DNA from 3 places in the Oceanobacillus sp. FSL W7-1293 genome. Region 3 is predicted to be linked to each of the others. Evidence: riboswitches for the same ligand, from Rfam matches in the RefSeq annotation. Region 3 holds a riboswitch; each other region holds the start of a gene.
The links. A riboswitch is a leader RNA that binds a small molecule or an ion and turns the genes downstream of it on or off. The one in region 3 is predicted to bind thiamine pyrophosphate.

Region 1: it holds a riboswitch for thiamine pyrophosphate, as region 3 does, so the genes downstream of both, MKY65_RS21785 (acetylornithine deacetylase) here and thiW (energy coupling factor transporter S component ThiW) in region 3, are expected to answer to the same signal.
Region 2: it holds a riboswitch for thiamine pyrophosphate, as region 3 does, so the genes downstream of both, MKY65_RS15605 (lipoate--protein ligase family protein) here and thiW (energy coupling factor transporter S component ThiW) in region 3, are expected to answer to the same signal.

What each region holds. Positions count from the first base shown of each region.
Region 1 covers NZ_CP150212.1:4,535,593-4,539,336, reverse strand. The annotation lists gene MKY65_RS21795 (AraC family transcriptional regulator) at 287-1,111, shown strand; gene MKY65_RS21790 (MFS transporter) at 1,084-2,277, opposite strand; TPP riboswitch at 2,457-2,560, shown strand; gene MKY65_RS21785 (acetylornithine deacetylase) at 2,642-3,744, shown strand, end outside.
Region 2 covers NZ_CP150212.1:3,177,395-3,181,138, forward strand. The annotation lists gene lspA (signal peptidase II) at 1-59, opposite strand, end outside; gene lipA (lipoyl synthase) at 280-1,224, opposite strand; gene MKY65_RS15605 (lipoate--protein ligase family protein) at 1,217-2,059, opposite strand; TPP riboswitch at 2,255-2,357, opposite strand; gene ileS (isoleucine--tRNA ligase) at 2,495-3,744, opposite strand, start outside.
Region 3 covers NZ_CP150212.1:942,071-945,814, forward strand. The annotation lists gene thiM (hydroxyethylthiazole kinase) at 1-31, opposite strand, end outside; gene thiD (bifunctional hydroxymethylpyrimidine kinase/phosphomethylpyrimidine kinase) at 21-842, opposite strand; gene thiW (energy coupling factor transporter S component ThiW) at 876-1,340, opposite strand; TPP riboswitch at 1,475-1,588, opposite strand; gene MKY65_RS04660 (LytTR family transcriptional regulator DNA-binding domain-containing protein) at 1,702-2,754, shown strand; gene MKY65_RS04665 (ABC transporter ATP-binding protein) at 2,866-3,714, shown strand; gene MKY65_RS04670 (ABC transporter permease) at 3,711-3,744, shown strand, end outside.

The sequences.
Region 1 (3,744 bases), 1.3 Mb from region 3:
TAATTTCGTTTCTATAGAAACAGGAGTTGATCGTTCCTTGGATAACTCCCTTGACAAAGAATAGAAGGTGAAGTGTAAAGCACCGCTGCGTCGGAAAGCGGAGTGGTTGGCCGGAGCGGAGCTATGCACCATCACCAATTCCAAAAAGGCCGGATATTTCACCAAAATGCAAGCATGGTAATGGAGAACATGTTCACCCTGAAATAGCAAGATATATATGCTTATTCTTAGGTGCGAAAGTTGAGTGATTTATTACAGAAATAAGCAAAATAAGGAAGGGAAATCGATGAATAAAATACTTTCAACGGATCAAGGTCTATTCTTATTTAAAACGGAATTTGAACAGGAAAGTATCCGGCGGTCAGATAATTGTTATAAATTCATTTACTCGCTTGGCGGAGACATGACATATCAGCTGCCTCATCAGGATTTGACTTTTTATACGGATCAAATGCTGCTTTTGAATCCTTATGACCCCCATCGGCAATTAGAGGTAGCGCATCATAAATTTTTAATCGAATTAAATCCAGAATTGATAAATCAAGCTGCCAAAAATTTGATGAATCATCATTCGGCAGATATTCAATTTGCACAAATGCCGCAGCAATCGCTGCAAATAAAGAAGTGGGTGGCATTTATTCTGGATTATATTGATGTAAGTAATGGGGTAATGGATGCGAGTATGAAGGTGTTCCTTGATAATAGCTTTACGCAGTTAGCAATCCTTCTGATGAAAGGAAGTATAAACAGTTATTATCAGGATGTTCAGCCGGAAGCATACACTGCTGCAGGTTTCCCGATTTATAAAGTGCTGGAGGCAATGAAGGAAAGTTATACATCTAACTGGACATTAGATGATATGGCTGCAATTGCCCAGTTAGATAAGTACCGGCTCTCACATATATTTAAAGAGAAGATGGGTGTTTCGCCATTTTCATGGCTGCAAATCTACCGTCTTCAACGCAGTTTGGATAAACTGCAATTTACCGATACGACGATATTGCAGATTGCGATGGATTCGGGATTTTCTTCTGTTTCTGTCTATAATCGTCTATTCAAGAAACTGTATGGCATGACGCCAAGCTATTTTCGCAGGTTAAGCAATACATAAATTCCAGCCAGAATCATCATACAAGTCCCGCATATGATAAAAATCAGGTGTATGGAGACCCAATAAGATACAAGTCCGAAGAAACCTAAAGAAATAAAATTAGAAAAATAAAGCAGGACGGCATTGAAACTGAAACCTCTTCCCAGCATATCTGGCGGAATATACTTTTGCAGTAAATAAACCCTGGATAGCCCAGATAGAGGCAATCCGACTGCTACCCAGATAATTCCCAAAACAAGCAGGGGGATAGCTGGTAAACCTCCTAAGAATAAAATGCCTGTCCCCCAGATAAGGGAGCTGAGAAGGTAGGTTTTTAGCGTGAATTGTTTAAAGATATAGGGAACAATCAAATTGACAATAATAACAACAATTCCAAACCATCCTGTTACAACGCTGTACCATACTTCTGCATTCGCCATCGTTTCTTGTAATAGTAATAACAGCCCAACCTGCCAAACCCAGGTGTTAAAGAAAACAATAAAAGCTGTCATCTCAAATAAGGAGCGGATGGTTTTATGAGAACGGAGCCATATAGCAAATTCCCGGATGGCTGTGAATATATTAAAATGCTTTTTATCTGTCTGCTCTTCTTTTAAAAGAATGAATGATAGAAAAAGCGCGCTCAATAGATAGCTGAGTGCATCCAGCGTGAAAAAGTGGATCACACCAATAGTATTCATGAAGATAATGCTGAAAACAGGTCCTAAAACAGTCATTCCCCGTGTTACAGTGTCCGTTAAACTATTTACTGCAGGTCTCTCTCTTTCACTCGTGATAAGCGGGATAATTGCCCGATGCGCCGGATTATATAAGCATCCGCATAAATGAATCAAGATGCTTACAATAATTAAATGCCAGTAAGCAAGCTGATTGGAGAAGTCTAACAAAACTAACCCGATGAGAAGCGGAGAACGAAATAAATCGATACGAATCAACCATTTCATTTTAGAAATCCAGTCAGCAATAACTCCTCCAATCAATCCGAACAGCAGGTAAGGAGCAACTTGAGCGATAGCAATCCCCGTGGTATACGCATTAGAAGCAGTTAAATCATAAGCAAGAAATAAAAGAGCCATGCCAGTCATCACATTCCCTAAATTGGAACTGGCAGTAGCAAGCAGATAGTTTCGGGCACGTTTATTTTTTTTTATGATAGTTATGTACACTAGCTGTAACCTCCTTTGTAAGAAGGTTACAACGTATTCCGGATTTCATCTGTATTGATATTGCGCAAAAAAACAGCAATATGTATACAGACAAGCGGGTATAGAATCATCCTTCCTTAAATTCTGCTTTACGCTTACAAAACTGTATGGTAATCTAAAAGGGATAAATACATACGCAATGGATCCACTAGGGGTGCTTATTAAGCTGAGAGAGGTATATTGCCTTGACCCTTACCAACCTGATCTAGTTCGTACTAGCGGAGGGAAGTGGGCGGATATGCCTTTAGGTAAATGAACCAAATTATTCTGCCGCTTTCTATATCAGGAGGCGGCTTTTTTGCGTGCTTTGAAAGGAGGTTTTTGAATGGATGGATTAATTCAGGAGATTCGAAATCGAGAAGACGAATTAATAGCGCTTGTCAGCGATTTGATTCGTTTTGAAACACCAGCCCCGCCTGCAAGAAATACAGAGGCTATCCAAGCTTATATTGCGAACTACTTGAAGGAAATGAATTTTGAAACAGAACAATGGGAGGTTTATCCCGGTGACCCGAATGTCGTCGGCTGTTTGCGTGGAACTGCTTCCGATACATACAACAGCTTGATTCTTAATGGGCATGTGGATGTCGCTTCTATAGAGGAAGGTGAAAACTGGAAGCATGCACCATTTCAGCCAGCAGTGGAAGGGCGTACATTATTTGGGCGGGGTGCAGCAGATATGAAAGGCGGTCTGGCAGCGTGTTTATTTGCGATGCGCATATTGCATGACCACCAGATTCGCCTTGGCGGGGATGTTATTCTGCAGTCCGTCATTGGTGAAGAGGTTGGGGAAGCAGGGACGAAGCAATGCGGAGAACGCGGGTATACAGCAGATTATGCCATTGTTGCAGATACAAGTCATTGCGAAATACATGGGCAAGGAGGCGTTATTACCGGCTGGATTACAGTGAAAAGTCCGTCCACGCACCATGATGGGACACGTCGCCAGCTCATTCATGCAGGCGGCGGGATGAATGGGGCCAGCGCCATTGAAAAGATGAATAAGCTCCTTACTGTGTTGCAGGAGCTGGAGCGACATTGGGCAGTGACCAAATCCTATCCAGGCTTTCCCCCAGGAACCAATACCATCAACCCGGCAGTGATTGAAGGAGGCAGACATGCTGCTTTTATTGCTGATGAATGCCGCCTGTGGATTACCGTTCATTATTATCCCGATGAGACTGCTGAGCAGGTTGCTGCAGAAATTGAGTCCCATTTACGAAAGACGGCTGAAGCGGATGTCTGGATGCGGGATAATCCACCCGCCTTTGAATGGGGAGGCGAATCGATGATTGTAGACCGCGGTGAAATTTTCCCGTCTTTCTCCGTAGATAAAGAACATGCTGCTTTTGCGATGTTACAGGAGAGTCATAGCAAAGCTTTTGGCGAGGAAGCGAAAGTCCGAATGTCGGAAACAGTAACTGATGG
Region 2 (3,744 bases), 2.2 Mb from region 3:
CATTTTGTCCATTGGTCTATCCCAATCAGGACAAGTGTAATCAGATAATATCTCCACATGTTCATTTCTCCAATCTAAAGCAAATCTGCGCCTTTTCAGGGTTCGTTTACCAAGCTTTCTTTATCTTATCCTTTCTGCTGGTAATTTTCAAGAAACAATACGGCTTTCCTTCTTTCTGACAGCTGCATCTATCGGTTCGTAAGCATATGAGCATATAAAAAATCCCCTCCGGCCGTTTTATAAACGGGCAGAGAGGGATTTTATCAGAAAATATATCATTTAAAATTGAAAATCAACCTTTGTATTCTCCTGTGATTCATAGCCTTTCATATAGTTAATTCGCCTTTGGGCGGCTGATTGGCTTACTTGTTCATCGGCGTGGTAGGAGGAGCGTACTAATGGTCCAGCTTCACAATGCGAGAAGCCTTTTTCAAGGGCAATATTTTTCAATTCTTCAAACTCATCGGGATGATAATACCTTTCCACATTCAAATGTTTTTTGGTTGGCTGTAAATATTGTCCGATGGTCACAATATCCACGTCATGCGCCCGCAGGTCATCCATTGCCTCGATAAGCTCTTCTTTTGTTTCGCCCAGACCTACCATTATACTTGATTTCACAGGAGTGTCGGGAGCAATTTCTTTAACTCGCTGCAGAAGCTGCAAGGACCGGTCATATCTTGCAATTGCCCGAACCCGTTTCGTTAAACGTCTCACCGTTTCAATATTATGATTGAAAATATCCGGTTCGCTGTCCATCAGTGTATGTAAGCTTTCATAGTCCCCTTTCATATCCGAAGGGAGAACTTCTATTGTACAGCCTGGATTCTGATGACGAACTGCACGGACTGTATTGGCAAAAACAGCCGCTCCTCCGTCCTCCAGGTCATCACGCGCAACCGCTGTTATAACGACATGCTTTAATCCCATAATTTCAACAGAGTCAGCAACCCGCTTTGGTTCTCCCAGATCAACTCCGCTTGGAAGACCAGTTTTGACGGCACAGAATCGGCAGCCCCGTGTACAGGTATCTCCTAAAATCATGAAAGTTGCCGTTTTTCGCTCGCTCCAGCATTCATAAATATTCGGACACTTTGCTTCCTCACAAACTGTGTTCAGCCGTTTATCCCGCATTAAGTTCTTTAATTTTTTGTATGATTCATTGGTGTTGATTTTTGTTTTCAGCCATTCTGGTTTACGAATATATTCTGATTGTTTAGCCAATGCCAGCACGCTCCTTGTTTGAGTTGATATTCCACGCTTCCGTTTCATACTTTGATTGTGCTAATTGCTCTACTTCATCCCACTCAGCTTTGGTTAATTGCAGAGGATGAAATTCTAAACCTAAACCTTTCTTGAACCCTTCTTTGAATGCATCCGCCAGTATATCATACCGATGCTCTCGACTCGTTAATTGATTAATCGTCACCGCTTTTTTAGAAAATGCAGCCCGGCTCCGTTCTCTTATTTTTTCGGAAGAGAATACAAATAAATCAAAAAGCATGTTTGTATCCATGCTCATAGGAATAGACCCATGCTGCATCAATACACCTTTTTTCCTTGTCTGTGCGTTTCCAGAAAGCTTTTTACCGTCAACAACCATTTCATAGAACGCAGGTTTTTCGAAGCATATTGCTGTTCTTCCTCTGGCACTTTCTCTGTCCAGCGTTGCATATTCTGCAGGAATCCCTAAATTGCGATATCCTTCAAATATTCCTTCTGCCAGTACATGATAGGCCTCTTGTACAGATACAGGAATATCTGGATCACTCTCTGTAATAACCAGGCTATACGTTAATTCATCGTCATGAAGCACGGCACTGCCGCCGGTCAAACGACGGACGAACTGACACTGATGCCGTTCTACCGCTTCCAGATCAATTTTCTTATCGACTTTTTGAAAGTAGCCAATCGATAAACTGGGCTTTTCCCAGCCATAGAAACGTAATGTCGGCGGAATTTTACCTTCTTGATGCCAATTGATCAAGCACTCATCAAAAGCCATATTCCATGCAGCATCTCGAAAGCCTGTATCGATAAACGCCCACTGTTTTTTCAATATCGTCACCTCCAATGAAAGAATTTCTTGTTGCAGGAGCTGTTCCCTGTTATGCCAAGCTTCTTAGCGGCCCTTCTTGATCATCAAGCTTAAAAGATACAAGCGAAATGGGGAATAGATTCAATAAAAAAAAGACCCCATTCCACAGAATGCAGCCTTTGATAGATTTATTGATAAATAGATAAATTATCCAATTCCTTATCGACTGCACATTCCCCACGCTAGGATTATCTAGTTCGGGTGCCAAGGGTCAATACAGAATGTCTTTCTCAGCTTAACAGCTCCCCCAGTGCATAATACTTATTCAGTTTACAAATTAAGTCTACTGGTAATTTTTATAATTGTAAAGAAAAATACAATAATTAGCGTTTACAATTTTTTTTGCAGATATGTAAAAACAGGAGCCAGCTTTCTCAAAAAGCTGGCTCCTGTTTTTTAATTCTCATAATTTTCTTTGACAACACTGGCACATCTCGCACATAATGTTGGATGATTTTTGTCTTCGCCTACTGTTTCTGAAACAACCCAGCAGCGTTCACATGTTTCACCTGGATGTTTTTCAACGGCAACCTCAACATAATCATATGCTTTACCTGTTCCTTTTTCATCTGCAATAACTGTTTCTGAAACAATAAAGTATTGATGCAGATGCGTAATATTTTCAAGCACCTGCTTCGTTTCTTCATCAAGCGGTACGATTGTAATTTTAGCTTCCAATGATTTCCCGATAACCTTTTCGCTTCTTGCTTCTTCGAGTGCTTTCAGAACATCATCTCTTACTTCCATAAAATGATCCCATTTTCCGACAATGTCTTTTGCCCCTGCAACCTCCCGCGGCTCAGGAATATCTGTTAAGTGAACTGTTTCTTCCTCCACTCCAGGGATATATTCCCAAACTTCTTCGGTTGTGTGCGGAATTATTGGAGCAAGCAATTTCACAAGTGTTGTTAAAATTTCATAGTAGCCTGTTTGAAGACTGCGACGGCGCGGATGGTCTGCAGCTTCAATATACAGGATATCCTTCGCAAAATCTAAATAGAAGGAACTTAAATCAACAGCACAGAAATTATGGACCTGGCTGATTACTGGTGCAAATTCAAAGTGCTCATAATTATCACGTGCATTATTTAAGATTTGCTGCAGACGATAAAGCATATAACGGTCTACTTCCTGCAATTCTTCATCGTTCACGCGATCTTTGCTAGGATCAAAATCAGCAAGGTTCGCCAGTAAGAAACGGAAGGTGTTCCGGATTTTACGGTAGCTTTCCGAAGTCTGTTTTAAAATAGCATCCGAGATACGCACATCTGCCTGATAATCCACGCTGGAAACCCACAGACGCAAAATATCGGCACCTAATTGTTTTTGTACTTTGGACGGATCAACCGTATTTCCTAATGATTTACTCATCTTGCGTCCATTTCCATCCAGCGCAAACCCATGGCTGATAATATTTTTAAATGGCGCTTTGCCTGTTACAGCAACAGATGTAGATAATGAAGAGTTAAACCAGCCGCGATACTGGTCACTTCCTTCTAAATACACATCAGCCGGACGATCAAGTTCTTCCCGGTTCATCAACACCCCTTCGTGTGAGGAGCCTGAATCGAACCAAACATCCATAATATCGACTTCTTTAGTAAACTTGCCATTAGGGCTATGCTCTGAAGTAAATCCATCCGGCA
Region 3 (3,744 bases):
TTCTGGCTTGCTGAATAATATCAGGATTCATGCGTAACCTTCCTTTCTTTGATTTCCCGGATAGCCCAGTGATTTGTCGGGCCATTTCCTTTTCCAAGTTCAAAGGATTTCGAAATGGCAGCAGTAACAAATGCTTTTGCTTTTTTTACTGCTTCCGGAAGCGGATAGCCTCTCCCTAAATAAGCAGCAATCGCAGCAGCATAGGTGCAGCCTGTTCCATGCGTATTTTTGGTATCAATACGCTCTGCCGCATAGCTATGCATTTTTTTTCCATCATAAAGAAAATCAATTGCCTGTCCTTTTAAATGACCGCCTTTTATTAAGGCTGCATCTACATCGTATTCATGAACAAGGTATTCTGCTGCACCTTTCATATCTTCTTCCGTTGTAATAGATAGGCCAGTCAGGAATTCTGCCTCCGGAATATTCGGCGTTGCAACCGTTGTTAATGGAAGAAGGTATTGACGTAAAAAGCTTCGCCCCTCTTCATTGATCAATGAATCCCCGCTGGTAGCCACCATCACTGGGTCCATGACATAAGGTGCATCAACCTTCTCCAGTTTTTTTACGATTAATTCCATCATCTGCTTACTTGCAATCATTCCTGTTTTCACAGCATGGATGGGCATATCTTCTATCACTGCATCCAGCTGGTCCTCAATCATGGAGAGCGGCATATGCTCCACGGATCGGACTCCTGTCGTATTTTGGGCTACAACGGAAGTGATAACGGACATGCCATAGGTTTTTAACTCTTGAAACGTTTTTAAATCTGCTTGAATACCGGCACCACCGCTAGGGTCTGTACCGGCAATGGTTAATGCACAACGAACCTGACTCATAATAAAAATCCTCCTTGGATAGAATAATGTAAATTATTTTGTTAAAGAAAACTGCCGTGCCGGAAGACGACTGACTAACAGCCAGCCAATCAATGCACCAGAGACACTGCTTACAACAAATGGCGGAATAAAAGCAAATGCTCCCGCAGAGCTTCCCATAAGAAGATTGGCTATCGGAACTGCAAAGAAAGAGCCGATAATCCCGGTGCCAATAATTTCTCCAAGAGCTGCCATTGGATATTTTTGTGTTTTCTTATACAATACCCCAGCAACAAAAGCTCCAATCATTGCTCCAGGAAAAGCAACCAAGGTTCCTAGTCCTAAAAGGTTTCGGAGCAGGCTGATCATCAATGCGACAATGACTGCCGGACTCGGCCCGAGCATAATCCCGGCAATAACATTGATAGCGTGTTGAACAGGATAGGCTCTGGCAACTCCGGCAGGAAACCAGAGCAATTGTGATCCAATCGTTCCGATAGCAACAAGTACAGCCATCATTGTTAACAGGCGTGTGCGGTTTTTCAATCCCATCATCTCCTTCAAATTTAAGGGGAATGAAAAGGTAACTACTTTGTAAAAATAAAAAATCAGGCTTTATTGAGAAGCCTGATTTGGTATACTGAGAGTAATCATATGTTGATTGACTACTTCCCTACGCTGGTATTAGCCAGATCAGGTTTGTAAGAGTCGGAAAGTAAGCATGCTTCCCTCTCAGCCCGCGATGTTGGGCTCCCCTAGTAGTTGCTTTTCATTATTATCTTTGAATCTACTGTATCAAAGTTTCAACGGTTTGTCATGAAATAATCATTAGACTGCAAGCTCATATAAAGGATGTTATCAATAGAAAGAGGAATGAAACATGTTAAGAATAAATGGAATGGAATATCGTCAGGGAGACCAGACCTTATTTCCGAAAATAGATATAGAAGTAAAACCAGGAGAAATAAAGGCGATTCAATCCACTGTTAATATACGTGCGGTGTTGCTGCAGATGATTATTGGAAAAGAGAATGTGCGGAATGGATCGATTCAAATTCAGCACCAGACATTACAGGAGGATAGACAGAAATACGTTTCTTCTTTAGGGGTTTGCTGGTATGAAGAGGGCATTTATGAACGATTGAAGGTACAGGAATATTTGAAATTTATCGGCTCTTTATATCAAAGCAAGGCTTCTATAAAAGAAGTACTGTTGCAAATTCAACTGGAAGAAAAAGCAAGATTGAAAATGCATCAGCTCAACCGCTCTGAAAAGCGGCGTGTCCAGTTTGGCAGAATTTTAATGCAGGAAGCAGAGGTTGTGATTTTCGAAGAGCCTGAGGTCAATGTCGATTTAGAAACGAAACGGGTCCTCCATCAATTTGTCGAATTTCTGCAGAAACAGCACAAAGCGGTACTGATTTTAACAACAAGCACGGAGAGTGCTGTCACCATTGCGGATGCGGTCTACCGTTTAGATGAGCAAGGAATCCAGCAAATGGACGTGGAAACAGAGGAGAATGAACGTTTAACTTCCACTGAAACAGATGCAGCAGAAACAGTGGAAGAAGCGATTCAAGTAAAGCAAACTTTCCAGCTAAATAAAATCTCCGCAAAAGTAGAGGATAAAATTATTTTATTTGATCCGCAGGAGATTGATTATATCGAAAGTCAGGATGGACAATCCTATCTGTATACCCGAGGAGAGGGGTTCCCTACAGGTCTTACCTTAAAAGAATTGGAACAGCGGTTGTCTCATCAAGGATTCTTTCGCTGTCACCGCTCCTATATTGTGAATATTCAAAAAATAAGAGAAGTGATTACCTGGACAAGAAACAGCTACAGCTTATCTCTTGTAGATAAAAAAAGCTCTGAGGTTCCATTATCGAAATCAAAGTTGAACGAGCTGAAAGAATTATTAGGGGTAGAATAAGCATAATTCAATGTGATATATACTCCATTCATCGAAAATATACTGCACCATTGTTGAAAAGAAGCTATTCTGTAGTCACAGGCAACTTAACTGATACAGGAGGTTTCAGGGATGGAGAATATGATTGAAGTGATATCTTTAGAGAAGATTTTTGGTAAAAAGCAAGCATTAAACAATGTATCCTTTCAGGTGAAAAAAGGAGAGACATTTGGATTTTTAGGCCCGAGCGGTTCTGGGAAAACAACAACTATCAAAATCTTAACAGGGCAAATGAGACCGACAGCAGGGACAGCGAAGGTTTTTGGAGAACCTGTTTCTAAGTTAAATACACCGGAATATCGAAAACGCTTTGGAGTTGTGACGGATAATAGCGGTTTATATGCGCGGCTGACCATTTATGATAACTTAAAGCTGTATGCAGATTTATATGGTACGTCTTTACAACGAATCGATGAAGCGCTGGAAGCAGTTAATTTAGGTTCGGAGAAAAAAACACAGGTTGCTAAGCTGTCTAAAGGAATGACACAGCGCGTATTATTGGCAAGAACACTTTTGCATAAGCCTGAGTTATTATTTTTAGATGAGCCGACATCGGCATTAGACCCTGCGAACTCAAAACATATTCATAACGGTTTAAAAGAACTGAATCGACAGGGAACGACTATTTTTCTGACCACGCATGATATGGAGGAAGCAGATCATCTATGCAGCCAGGTAGCCTTTTTAAATAAAGGGGTTGTCCAGCTTTTAGATGAACCAAAACAGCTAAAAAAACAGTATCGGGAAGAGATTATTGGGATCGAACTGAAAGACGGACGAGAATTGGAGCTTCCACTCAAGCCATCAAGTGCTGAGGAAATTCAACAATATATTTCCCGGGAAATGGTGGAACGTATTTATACAAAGGAACCAACATTAGGAGATATCTTCGTTGAAGTAACTGGGAGGGAATTGGTATGACATTTTCTGTAAAACGATTTATGGCCATTT